Regions from separate parts of the Paenibacillus sp. J31R120 genome, predicted to be linked through region 2. Evidence: predicted binding sites of a transcription regulator. Region 2 holds the regulator's gene; the other holds the start of a gene.
The links. Region 2 encodes NrdR, which represses ribonucleotide reductase genes. Its sites were predicted from a motif close to AACACNATATATNGTGTT; they were not measured.
Positions count from the first base shown of each region.

Region 1: AC0YNW_RS02260 (adenosylcobalamin-dependent ribonucleoside-diphosphate reductase) is a predicted target of NrdR. The motif match lies at 2,505-2,522, and genes of this name have one in related genera.

Region 1 covers NZ_JBWDNN010000001.1:513,796-520,821, forward strand. The annotation lists gene AC0YNW_RS02250 (YqhG family protein) at 1-595, opposite strand, end outside; gene AC0YNW_RS02255 (DEAD/DEAH box helicase) at 592-2,412, opposite strand; gene AC0YNW_RS02260 (adenosylcobalamin-dependent ribonucleoside-diphosphate reductase) at 2,592-5,285, shown strand; gene AC0YNW_RS02265 (hypothetical protein) at 5,740-7,026, shown strand, end outside.
Region 2 covers NZ_JBWDNN010000005.1:393,093-400,118, forward strand. The annotation lists gene AC0YNW_RS20125 (family 10 glycosylhydrolase) at 1-1,112, opposite strand, end outside; tRNA gene AC0YNW_RS20130 (tRNA-Ala) at 1,881-1,954, opposite strand; gene nrdR (transcriptional regulator NrdR) at 2,237-2,716, opposite strand; gene AC0YNW_RS20140 (alpha/beta-type small acid-soluble spore protein) at 2,861-3,076, shown strand; gene AC0YNW_RS20145 (lytic transglycosylase domain-containing protein) at 3,173-3,769, opposite strand; gene coaE (dephospho-CoA kinase) at 3,739-4,341, opposite strand; gene ytaF (sporulation membrane protein YtaF) at 4,357-5,052, opposite strand; gene mutM (DNA-formamidopyrimidine glycosylase) at 5,197-6,048, opposite strand; gene polA (DNA polymerase I) at 6,108-7,026, opposite strand, start outside.

The DNA.
Region 1 (7,026 bases), on a different contig from region 2:
CATGGAAGTGATCGGCGCAATAGCCCGTTACAAGCGATACACCGAGGCTGTGAATTTCCTCGCGTTTACGGTCGCAAGCGAATTCCACCCGTATGTTGACGCCAAGCCATGCGGTATAGGGTGTCGAGCTGAACGGGCTTGCTCCCCGCTTGTCCGGCTCCTGGAACAAATAAACGAAGCTTCCGCGGGACTTCGCGGCGCCGAACAGCTGCTCCAGCTTTTGCGAGCCGAAGTAGACGTCTTGCCTGGGAATGCGCGGCGCAGTGACCGAGCTGTTGATGAAGCCGAAGGAGCGGACAAGAGCTGCATCGGCAGCAGCGGCTTGGCTGTCAGGCGCTTCCGTTTTCTCTGGCGGAGCTTCGCTTACCAGTCCTGCCTCATACTTCTCCTTATCTGTGACGAACAGGAAGGTCATCGTCTCCGGTTCCGCGCCTACCCGGTCCACAAAGCTCCAATAATAGGGCCGATTGGTGAGCTCGCGATCAGCATCCGGAGATAGCTTAACGGTAAAGTGGGCTGGCGATTTCTCAATAATAGAGCAGTCCGTCGCCTCCAAATAACGGTTCACATACTTATGAATCTGTTTCGTGTTCACGGCTTCACCTCCACGGACTGACCGAGCTTATCCATTTTCACCAGAAGATCAGGGCCGGCGGAATAAGGGTTGTTGCCGGATGACTTCACTTCGTTGCGAATTTGGCTGATTGAGCTGCCCAAAGAGTTTAATTGCCGCTTCAAATCCTGGTCGTTGCCGGATTCCAGCAATACTTTGGCAAGCCGCTGCTCCAGGGATTCGCCGCCCTCCAGCTTCTCCAGAATATGATCCAGCTCCCCAATGACCAGCTCGAATAGATTGATTTTCTCATGCAGCAGATTAACGATATGTTCTTCAATTGTACCTAGTGTGCACAGGTTATAAATCTTGACGTCCTCAGTCTGTCCAAGTCGATGGACGCGGCCGATCCGCTGCTCCACCCGCATCGGATTCCAAGGCAGGTCAAAGTTGATCATATGGTGGCAAAATTGCAGGTTGATTCCTTCACCGCCGGCTTCGGTTGCAATCAGAATTTGAGCGCGTCCGCGGAAGAGATCCATCATCCAGTCTTTTTTGCCCCGGTTCATGCCGCCGCGATAGGGAACGGCCATCAAATTGTGGGAGCGGAAAAACTGCAGCAAATATTCCTGCGTCGCCCGGTATTCCGTAAAGATGATGACCTTCTCATTCATTTCCTTGATGAGTTCCATCGCTTTTTCGGCTTTCGTATTGGCCGTGATGCCTTTAATTTTCTCTACCAGCTCCCAAATCTTCGGACGAAGAGGGGAGTCTTCCGTTGTTTTCTTGAATAGATTGACTAAGGTAAGGAAGACAGCATCCCTGCTGCTGCATACTTCACGCTGCAGCGTCACAAGCGACAGCATGCTGGTCAGATCACCGCCGCTTTCGTCGTAACGTTCCTTCACGAAGCCGGTTACGGCATCGTAGAGCGCTTTCTCCTCTGGAGAGAGGGAGAGCGGGATATTTTTGACGAAGCGCTTGGTGAAATGAATGCCGCCATCGCCTCTCCGGTTGCGAATCATGACAGAGGACAACGCTTCCTGCAGCTGGTCTTCGTTTTTCGGGAGCCGTTTGTCGACTACGAAATTCGCGGCAAAATCACTTTGCCCGCCCAATTGACCAGGCTTCAGCAGTGTAATCAGGTTGTACAACTCGTCCAGATCGTTTTGGATCGGCGTAGCTGTCAGCAGCAGGCAATATTTTTTGCGAAGCTGCGTCGCGAATTGGTAATTGGTCGTTTTTTTATTTTTCAGCTTGTGAGCCTCGTCGATGATAATGAGGTCATAATCGGTGCCAAGCACGCGCTCGCGGTGCGGATCACGCTTGGCTGTATCCATCGAGGCGACGACAATGTCATAGCCCCATGTATGTTCTTTTTTCTGGGCAACGGCGGAAATGCCGAACTTCTGGTTCAGCTCTCTCACCCATTGGAGCACCAGGGAGGCGGGTACAAGAATAAGCACGCGTTTCACGAGACCGCGCACCATATATTCCTTCAGCACCAGCCCGGCTTCAATCGTCTTGCCGAGGCCTACCTCGTCGGCCAGAATGGCCCGGCCTCCCATTTCGTGCAGCACTTTGCTGGCTGTATCGATTTGATGGGGCATAGGTTCGAAGGATGGCAGGGTTCGAAGGCATTGCAGCTGCTCGAAGCTCTCAACCCGCTTCGCTTGCTCTGCTTCCATAGCCAGCTGGTAGAGTGTCCAATCATCCCAAGGGCCGTTGCGGCTCATCCGGTGCTGAAGCTCATCAAACCAGGAGCGGTCAATCTGCAGGTCGACATGCGGATGCAGCTTGCGTCTTGCGAATGTCGAATCGTTGTCCGCTGTGCTCTGCGTCTTAGAGTCGAAGGTCATGTTAGTGCTCCTTTCACTACTTGCAGCGATTAGTTGTCATTAGTATAGCCTTCCGGAGACATATTAATAAGATTCACGGTTCTGTCATAAGAATATCTATATATAGTGTGTTATAATCTTATTTACATACAATATGTTGATTATAGTGTGATTCATAGGTGTGAAGGGAGAGAATCGAAATGCGGAGATTAACAGGTTTGAGCGAAAAAATCTTTCTGGACCGGTATGCGCGCAAGCATGAAGACGCGCGTCGGGTGAAAGCTGGGGATACGGTACTTGCCCTGCTGAAGGATGATGCTAAATTTCCTGTGAAGGAGGTTGTTGAAGTTGTCAGCCGGGATGGGGAGCAGGTGACCGTGAAGACTGGTGAAGGCGAACTGCTGCAGACGACGACCATGCGGCTGACCCACCCCATCGAGCTGTCGCCGGAGCAGATGTGGGACCGGCTTGCCGAAGCGATGTCATCGGTGGAGCGTACGCCTGCCAAGCGGGTAGAGTGGGAGCGGAAGTTCCGGGAGATCCTGGATGATTGGAAGCTGGTGCCTGGGGGACGCATTGCAGCGGGAGCCGGGGCGAGCGATGAGCTCACCTTATTCAATTGTTATGTTGTTCCATCTCCGCATGATAGCCGGGGCGGCATTATGAATACGCTCACGGATATGACCGAGATCATGGCGCGCGGCGGCGGTGTAGGCATGAATCTCTCTTCGCTCCGGCCTCGCAGAGCCATTGTCGCAGGGGTCAATGGCAGCTCCAGCGGTTCAGTCTCCTGGGGCGGGCTGTTCAGCTATACGACGGGCTTGATTGAGCAAGGCGGCAGCCGCCGGGGCGCGTTAATGCTGATGCTGAATGATTGGCATCCCGACCTGCTTGAATTTATTACGGTGAAGGAAACAATGGGCCAGGTGACCAATGCGAACCTGTCCGTCTGTGTGAGCGACGCCTTTATGGACGCGGTCAAGCGCGATCTGGAATGGGAGCTCGTCTTCCCGGATACGAAGGACCCGGATTATGACGAGGTGTGGACGGGCGATCTGGAGGCGTGGCGCAGCCTTGGCAAAAATGTGGTGACCTATAACAAGCTCCGGGCAAAGGAAATCTGGCATCGGATTATCGGCTCGGCGTGGAAGTCGGCAGAGCCGGGTGTTGTCTTTATGGAACGTTACAACAAGATGTCGAACAGCTGGTACTTCAACCCCATCGTCTCGACGAATCCGTGCGGCGAGCAAGGCTTGCCTGGTTGGGGCGTATGCAACTTGTCCGCGATTAACCTGTCCAAGTTCTACGATGCAGGGAAAAGGGATGTCGATTGGGCAGAGCTAGGGAAAGTGACGCAGTGGTCCGTCCGGTTCCTCGACAATGTCATCGACAAGACGCCTTACCACTTCGAGGAGAACGAGCGAAATCAGAAAAACGAAAGACGGATCGGGCTCGGTACGATGGGACTTGCGGAGCTGATGATTAAGCTCAAGATCCGATACGGCAGCGAGGAATCGCTGGCGTTCCTGGATAAGCTGTACGGCTTTATGGCGAAGGAAGCTTATGTGGCATCGTCCCGCATTGCATCGGAGAAAGGTTCGTTCCCTGCCTTCGATCGGGAGAAATACGTTCAGAGCGGCTTTATGAAAGAAATGATCAAGGCGTATCCCGAAGTAGGAGAGGCGATTGGGAAAAGCGGCATCCGCAACGTGACGATCATTACGCAAGCGCCGACGGGCAGCACGGGGACGATGGTCGGCACGTCGACGGGGATCGAGCCGTATTTTGCCTTCGAATATTTCCGCCAGAGTCGACTTGGCTTCGACAAGCAGCTTGTTCCGATTGCGCAGGAGTGGAAGGATGCGCATCCCGGCGAGGAGCTGCCGGACTACTTCGTAACAGCGATGCAATTATCCGCCGAAAATCATATTCGTACCCAGGCTGCTATCCAGCGCTGGGTAGACAGCTCAATCTCCAAGACGGCCAATTGCCCGGCTGATTTCACAGTGGAAGAGACAGAGCGGCTGTATGAGCTGGCATACGAGCTTGGGTGCAAGGGCGTTACGATCTATCGCGACGGCAGCCGTGATGTGCAGGTGCTGTCTACGGCCGATAAGAGCGAGGACAGCAAAGGGACTGCCAGCGAAGAGAGGCTAGACGATCTGCCTGTGGAAGCTCCGGTGACGGAAATGGTAGAAGCCGCAGAGTCTGACAGAGAAGCTGCTGAAGCTGTGTCCGCAGCGCCAAGCGAAGCCGTATGGGCGGCGCAGGAAGCGACGGTAACAGCTGAGGCTTTGCCGGCGGCAGACGCCAAGCCTGTTCCGGGAGTTGACAGACAGTACAAGAAGCGGCCGTCGGTGCTGCGCGGCGCGACGTACAAGATTAATACGCCGTTCGGCATGGCTTATATTACAATCAATGATTTGGACGGCTCGCCTGCGGAGATTTTCCTGAACGTCGGCAAAGCAGGCTCTGATGTATTCGCTATGGCGGAGGCGCTTGGACGCGTTTGTTCGTTGTTCCTGCGCTACGGCGATCACGGCGAGAAGATCCGGCTTTTGATTAAGCATTTGAAGGGCATCGGAGGCTCCGGCGCCATCGGCTTCGGCGTAAACCGCGTGGAGTCGATCGCAGATGCGGTCGCGAAGGCACTGGAGATGCATGGGGACAGCGTAGCGGCCGGGATGGAGACAGAGGCATCGGTGAGTGTGGAGGCTGATAGTTCCGGTTCGAGTGAGTTTGATTACTCTCCTGAGTTGGAAAGCGAGGAACAGAAGGAGGAGATCTCCTCCTATCAGGAGATTGATCTATGTCCGTCTTGCGGCTCAGCGACGCTGATTAATTTGGAAGGCTGCAAGCAGTGTGCTAGTTGCGGGTTTAGTAAGTGTAATTGAGCAAGTTAATTTTGGGACGAATCATTCATATGTGATTTTGCATAAAAGATGATAATTTTTGCACACTAGTTGAGAAATGTTCGTCATATATATTGAGAAAAATGGATTATACAGTATTTTGTATATTTATGCGTTGACGTATAATTGATGCATAAGCATTCAAAGTGTGAAACCAGCCTGTAGCGCAGCATTTGAGCAGCTACAGGCTGGTTTCATGATCAGGGTTAGTGTGGTTAGATTTGCCGGTTGGTAGTTTCTCATCTGGCCATAAATTGGATATGGATAGATTGAACAATAAATAGGTTCTACTCCCCAAAGATTCAGCAGCGAATTCCGTTGCACTATGGCATATTCGGGGATCCTGTACTTCATCAGAGTCACTGGTGTATTATGAAAATAATAAAGAGCCGCTGGAAACGGAAATTGAAATAAGAAACATTTTGAGGAGCAGCAAATGGACATAAACTACGAAGCATTGAAAAAAGCGCTAGACGAAGAGGACGTAGCAACGGCAGCTGAAATAATTCATGAAGTTTACTTAAAGCACACCGGAAATTTTATGTCTCCGATTTTACTGTCGGATTGTCTGCCTGAGCCGCTACAAAGAGAATTTGGGAAAAAGACTAAGGTACTGTTTACATTTAACGCGGCGTGTAAAAAAGTTCGTAAAATGTTGGAGGATCAAAGAAAAGACAGCATTTCCTTCACGGTTCAATATATGGGCATGATTAAAGCGATACTGGTGCTACATGACCACAATAAGAGCAACACGAAATATTTGGAAGATGCGGAACTGTTTCAGTTTCCGGTTCCTACAATCATTCACATGCTGTGCGTTTTCTTGGAAAACCAATACAGGTTGGCAGAAATTGAAGAGCAGGCAAAAGTTTTGAGAATGAATCGCTTGGATCTTTTTTCAAGAAATGTGGCGAATTCAACGGAAACTGGCATTATATCGATGGATTCAAATTTGGAAGCGGGAATCGAAATTGTAAATTTGGTTTTTAATTTCCTTTTTTATAAAGGAAAAAAGGCCTTAGAACGCGATATCGAGATCGCGGAGGACGTTTCCCCGTACGAAATTCCAAGTATAGAAAAGCTAAGCTTGCTGGCTCTTCATAGAAAAATGCTGGACCATCTGTGGGAATTGGTCAAATTCAGGGGATGGAACTATTCTGTGCGTCGTAATGAAAACAACGAAGAGGTCATGTATTTTGAACCACCTGATAAAGAATTTCTCAAATTAGAAGCGGCAGCCGTGGAGAGATATTCGTATAAAGAGAAGGTCGATTTTTATAAAAATGAAAGTTTAGTTAAGAACTTCGCTGAAAAGCTTTTCCCACTAGCGCGCGAATTGGCGGCAATGTCTGAGCTTGGAGATATCAGAACTTTTCTTGGCTCGAACGAGGAAAAGCTGAGACGGTTGGTCGATCTTTTTCAAGAGCGTAATCAATTGGCAATCAGTTCTTTGGAATTCATTGACTCTGACTTCTGGGGTAAAGATACTCTGGGAAAAAATAAGAATATAAGCTTTGAAATGTTCTTCAAGTTTATTTCTTATTTACAGGCATTAGCGGCCGTGTATACGGAAAAATCTCACGATGATTTCGACGACTCTAACCGAGAGGAGTATAGGCATCTCGCTCCTAGGTTTGAAAAGGAGCTGATCGTTTCAAGTTTTTCTCGGTTATTTGCAATAGAAGTCGAGATTTCCTCGGAGCTGATCGAGATGTTCACCTTC
Region 2 (7,026 bases):
TTTGTATTGGGATTTGTAAGGTGATCCGCCCACCATGTTGCTATTACACCGTAGGGAGCCACATCACGGCCAAAGGGCCAGTAAACCTGTGGGGTCAGGTAGTCAATCAGCCCCTCGTTCCCCCATCTTAACGTATCTGCAAAGGCCCTATCGTAGTTTGGTCCGCCACCGGCAGTTGGAGAACCGTTAACATGCCCGTCTTTAATATTGCCCCACATACCAGCAGGGCTTATTCCAAACTGTACCCATGGTTTTGCTGAACGAATTTTTTGGGAAATATCGCTGATTAGCTTGTATGTATTATTTCTTCGCCAATCGCCTATGTCTGTAAAACCGCCCTTATACTTTTCAAATGTAGCTTTGTCATCATAATCATAGGCTTTACCCTCATGGTAGAAATAGTCATCGAAATGAACGCCGTCAATATCATACTTATTAACAACTTCCATAACGCTATCCGCTATCCATGTTTGTGCTTCAGGTATACCTGGATCTACTACATACACACCATCATAGGCTTTTTTAATCCAATCAAAATGAGTGTTGAAAATACTCTTTGGCAGTGCTTTGAGTTGAGCAACCATGGCATCATTTACCGCAGTTGCAGCACGATAAGGATTAAACCATGCGTGCAGCTCTATTCCGCGCTTGTGCGCTTCATCTATTGCATATTCAAGCGGGTCAAAGCCTGGATCACCGCCTGGCGTCCCTGTCATAACTGTAGACCAGGGAACTAGATCAGATTTATAAAGCGCATCGGAAGATGGGCGAACCTGAAACATTACTGCATTCAGATTGCTAGCAACTGCCGCATCCAAGATATTGCTTAGTTCTTGCTTTTGCTTTTCCACCCTTGCTGCAGTATCAGTGATAGCTAACGATGCTGAGGATGGCCAGTCTGAATTGTAAACGGTTACAATCCAGGTCGCACGCATATCTTCCTTCTTGGAAACATCCGAGTTTAAGAACTGTTGATAGGGTGTCCAAGCATCTGAATCTGGAGGAGTAACCCCCGCCGCTGAAACGTGAATAGCAGGTAACATGGATGTTAGCATTAATACTATAAGCATCCGGCTGCATATTGCTTTACAACGCACTAATAAACGATTCATTTTCACTGCTCCTTTTATTAATGTTGGTATTTCGCTCCAAGCCACTGAACAGATTCGCCTTATTTCTTTTCCCCATCCCTCCCTATAAGTAATTTTTCCCCCTGTTTTCTCTCGTGTCACATGATCTTAACTTCGACAGCTTAAAATCGCACAATGGATCCTATCTGAATATTATACAAATTCGAATGTTTCGTCAATAAATTTCATAAATACATTTTATTATGAAATTTTATTTCGACATTAAACTATAAGATGACTCGCTCTACTCTGCAGAACGCGGCATCCGTTGCGGCTGTGTTCCTGATAACCGAAGCGGTAATCGTAAACAAACTGGAAAAAGATAAAGGTCCTGTCTGCAGGCATGCCTGATTTGGGCAGCATGATGTAAAATAGGCTGCAAAGCCGTGCGGGGCAAAGGTTTCTCCTCGGAGAAACCCGGATTGCCTACATTTTGCATACCGTGCAAAATAAAGACCCCTAAGAGTGATAAAAATTACTCTCCGCATGAATTAAGACCATTCCAAATACGTGGAAAATGACGACGTAATGAAAAGTAAATTTTTTTTCTTTCACATTGGCTCTACAGGATCTCTGTATAAGAAAAGCCCAAGCGCTAACACGCTTAGGCTCAAATATAGAAGGCAAATGCGGCTCTGTTATATGACTTCCTTACGAGCGAAACACAGCACTCTACATGTCTGGAGTACTGCAACACAAATAAAAGGAATACAAAAAAAACGGCACCTCTGCCGTTTTTGATTTAAAGTATGGTGGAGCTAGGCGGAATCGAACCGCCGACTGATCGCTGCCAGCGACCTGTTTTCCCCCTAAACTATAGCCCCTTATTTAGTTTGTGACCCAATTCGACAACTTGAGTTAAGCCCCCAATTTATCTTATGCTCGTTTCCATCCCTTGGATTGTGTGAGCAATACAAGATGGATTCCCAGCTGAGCTATGGCCCCATAATAATTTAGCGACAAGATAGATCATACCATGGCAGGAAAGCGATGTCAATTGCCATTTGGCGGGCACCGAGCCATTCCACCACCTGATAGGCTTCAATAAGAGAAGCAGGGAGAAACCAACGCTCCCCCTGCCCTTCTCGCACAGAATCTCTCGCGCGCTAACCCTTATCCCCGCCATTAAGCGGATGCTTATGCAGCAAGCTGTTGAGCTCCTTCATAAACATGTCGATGTCCTTGAATTGGCGGTAAACGGATGCGAAGCGGACGTAGGCCACTTCGTCGACCGGGTAGAGCTGGCTCATGACGATGCCGCCGATCTCGCTGCTGTCGACCTCTGCGTGTGCTGTCGTGCGAAGCTCCTTCTCCACCTCGGAGACGATTACTTCCAGGCGCTCGACTGGCACTGGGCGCTTCTCGCATGCGCGGATGAGGCCGCGAAGAATTTTGTCGCGGCTGAACTCCTCGCGGCTGCCGTCTTTTTTGATGACGATTAGTGGCGTCTCTTCAATCATCTCGAACGTCGTGAAGCGGCGATTGCACTTCTCGCACTCCCTGCGGCGGCGGATGGACTTGTTTTCGTTGGCTGGACGAGAGTCCAATACCTTGGTTCCCGCATAGTCACAATACGGACATTTCATAGTGATATCCTCCCTTCAACTTACTGTTTCATCAGATTGTATCCTTACACGTTAACTCCATCCATGAAATCCCATTCGTTTCCTGTAATGAACTTTGGAATATCGCACATAATACAGTTACCAACCGCAAGGAGGTGAACAACAATGAGTCAATCCCGCAGCAGCAACCAATTGGTAGTGCCGCAAGCGACTGCAGCTCTGGACCAACTGAAATATGAAGTTGCACAAGAGCTGGGTATCGCGATCCCACAAGACGGCTACTATGGTAACATGGCAACGAGAGACGCAGGCTCCATCGGGGGTTCCATTACCCGTCGCCTGGTTCAAATTGCTGAACAATCCCTAGCCGGCACAAAATAATGATTCATCTGTATGAATAACGAAAGTCTTGGAGCAGCTTGTCCAGAAGAGACAAGCTCTCCAAGGCTTCCTTAACGTTCAATGGTCATATACGTCCTAGAAACGGGGATACAAATCTTTGTACTTATTATAATAGTAAAAGACCCGTTGTACATAATGCCGCGTCTCACCGAACGGGATATCTTTTACGCTATCCATGCTCCCGTCCCAGCTTCCAGCCTCCAGCCACTTGCGCACATTGCCAGGTCCGGCATTGTATGCAGCCACGGCGGCCACAGCATTTTGCTCGAATTGCACATGCAAGGAATTCAAATACCAAGCTCCAACCTCGATACTTACATCCGCCCGGTGACGCAATATGTCATCATCCACCTTGGCGAATCCCGCCTTCTCCACGACCCAATGCGCCGTGTCCGGCATAATTTGCATTAATCCCAAAGCGCCCTTCCTCGACTCGCGGCCCGTGACATAATTGGATTCCGCCCGTATAATCGCTGCGATCAGATGAGGCTCCAGATCGTAATTCGATGCGCTTGCCCGTATATCTTCCTTATAATAAACCGGATACATCCATGAGGCCAACCAATCTGATTTCAGAAAAAGAATGGCGAGCAGAGCTAGCACCAACACTAGAGCGTACCGTTTCTTCATCCGCAGTCTCTTCATCTGGAAGTCCTGACCAGACGATTCCATAACGCAACAACCTGCTCCTGCGTCTCCTCTGTCGTCCCGCTGTTGTCAATAATCCAATCCGCACGCTTTCGCTTCTCTTCGATATCCATCTGCAAGGAAACTCTGCGCCGCGCTTCCTCCTCATTCATCCCATTGCGCTTCATCAGCCGCTCAATCTGCAACTCTGGAGGTACGTAGACGACAAGTATGCCTTCGTATAGATCTGCTTGCTTCGTCTCGTACAGTAGCGGCACATCTCCAATGACCAATCCTTCAGGCTCTGCTTCCGCATACGTATGTATTTGCTCCCACATTCGCTTGCGCACAGCCGGATGCGTGATCGCCTCCAGCTTGGCTAACAAGTCCGGGTCCTTGAATACAATGTTGCCCAGAGCAGTGCGGTCCAGCGTGCCGTCAGGCTGCAAGACAGCTTGTCCGAAGAGAGAGGCGATCGCCTCTAGCGCCGGCTCTCCGGGCCGCACGATCTCGCGTGCGACCGCATCGGCATCCACAAGCCGAGCGCCAAGAGCGACGAGCATACGCCCGACTGTGCTCTTGCCGCTGGCGATTCCGCCGGTCAAACCAATGATCATTGCGACCACCTCCATTTATAACAGCTTCATAATGCCTATCATAATCAATAATATACCCGGCACATACGACAGCACATGCATGCCTTTCCTTGCCGCGAACCGCATGCCGATCCGTGTGCCTGCAACCAGGAACAATGCGCCCGCTGCCGCAATGACTAGCGGCGTGAGAAGCGGCGGAAGCCCCAGCAGCGCAGCACCGAGACCAGCGCCGAATGCATCCAGCGACAGAGCTACACCCAACATTACGGCTTCGGATGAAGAGATCGTACCCGACCGGTCGACATCCGCCGCCTGCGGCGTACGCAGAATCTGAATGACCAGTCCCAGCCGCTTCAGCTCCAGCTTCAGAACTTGTGCCATCTCTACAGCTGCGGCAATTCTGGCAGGCTCGTTCGCCGCTCCAACACTCTCAGCCACGGGTTCCGGATCATCATTGCTTTTGCCCCGCACCAGTTGAATCAATGCCCAGCAGCCGATCGCGATCAGTATGGTGGCGCCAATAAGCGAAGCGGCGGATTCCGAAATATACTTGCCTATCCACCCTCCGGCTTGCATGGAGAGCCCGATAATCAATCCGGAGCAGCATGCGATAATGAACACCGACAGGAAAGGGATACGGATTTTCCTGAGGCCATAGGTCACGCCGACGCCAAATCCATCCAAGCTAACGGCAAAAGCAAGCACGACCAGCGATATCAAATGTGCAATCAACGTAAAGCTCCTCCCCGCATGAGCAGATGACAGTTACATGATCAGGTCCAACGGGACAGACCAGCGACAGGGCATCCGCCTATCGTTCGTAACATCATCATATGCGGGGGTTCCGCTGCGGTGCACAGATAGCGGCAAATTGAACTATGACTTAACCGTCGTTGCTTCTTTCATCGGCTGACACTTCGTACAGATATGCGTGCCTCTGCCGCCCACGACAAACTTGTGCAGCGGCTTGCCGCAGCTATTGCAAGGTTCGTTCTTCCTGCCATAGACAAGGAATTGATGCTGGAACATCCCCATCTCGCCTTGTCCGTTCACATAGGATTTGATAGACGAGCCTCCTGCATCAATCGCCCGCGCAAGCGTAGAGCGAATCGCTTCATGCAATCTCTTCCATTCTGCCCCGGTCAGACTGCCCGGCGACCGCTCAGGATGGATGCGCGCCAGGAACAGCGATTCATCCACATAGATATTGCCGAGGCCGACAATCAGCTCCTGATTAAGCAGCAGGGGCTTGATCTTGGTCGTACGCTTCTCCAGCTTGCTCTTCAGCACATTCACTGTAAAAGCTTCGTCCAGCGGCTCGATGCCCAGCTTGTTCAGCGGCGGCAACGCAAGCTCCTCGCCCGTCTTAAAGATATGCATCGTGCCGAATTGCCGGACATCCTTGTAGCGGAGGTCCGTTCCGTCATCGAAGTGGAACATGACATGGGTATGCAGCTCTACCGGTTCATCGGACGGATAGACGCCGTAACGCCCTTCCATCCTAAGATGCGACACCAGCACCAGTCCGTCCAGCACGATCCGAAGGAACTTTCCTCTGCGTTCTACCGTTTGAATCGTATGGCCGACGAGGGCGTCCGCGAATTGCTGCGGTTCCTCCGGCCGTTGTATAATGCGTGGCAGCTTGACGGTGACGGATTTGATCCGTTTGCCCGCGACAAGCTCCATTAATGTTCGTCTAACCGTCTCTACCTCTGGCAGTTCAGGCATGTCTCCTCACCTCAACAACCATTATACTGCATTCAGGCCTCATTCGCCTTATATCAGCCCTACTTCGCCTCGTACCAATTATCTCCGAAGCTGACGTCCGCCTTCAGCGGCACGACCAGTTCAAGCGCATTCGACATCACTTCAGGCAGCAGCGTCTTCATCAGCTCCAGCTCATCCGGCGGTACCTCGAATACCAATTCGTCATGTACTTGAAGCAGCATGCGGCTCTTCAGGCCGCGCTCGCGCAGCGCTTCATCCATTTGCACCATCGCCAGCTTGATAATATCGGCGGCGGTACCTTGGATTGGTGTATTCATCGCCGTCCGCTCAGCGAACGAACGAAGATTGAAATTAGAAGCCTTGATCTCCGGCAAGTAGCGGCGGCGGTCCAGCAACGTCGTCACATAGCCATCGCGCTTCGCCTGGGCTTTGATATTGTCCATATAATCGCGGACACCCTTGAATACGCTGAAATACTGCTCGATAAACTGAGCCGCATCCTTGCGCGTAATGCCCAGATTCTGAGACAAGCCGAAGTCGCTGATGCCGTATACGATGCCGAAGTTGACGGCTTTGGCTGAGCGGCGCATATTACTGTCCACTTGTTCCGCCGTTACGCCGAACACATCCATCGCTGTCTTCGTATGAATGTCCATATCATGGATGAACGCTTCCTTCAGGTTCTCGTCATCGGAGATATGAGCGAGTACACGCAGCTCGATCTGCGAATAGTCGGCTGCCAGAATCGTCCAGCCCGGCTCGGACGGCACGAACGCCTTGCGGATTTGACGGCCTTCCTCCAGCCTGATCGGAATGTTCTGCAGGTTAGGGAACTGGCTGCTCAGGCGCCCAGTCGCCGCGATCGTCTGGCGGTAATACGTATGCACCTTGCCCGTTTCCTCGCGAACTTCCTTCAGCAAGCCTTCCACGTATGTGGATTGCAGCTTCGAGAGCTGGCGGAAATGCAGGATCAGCGGA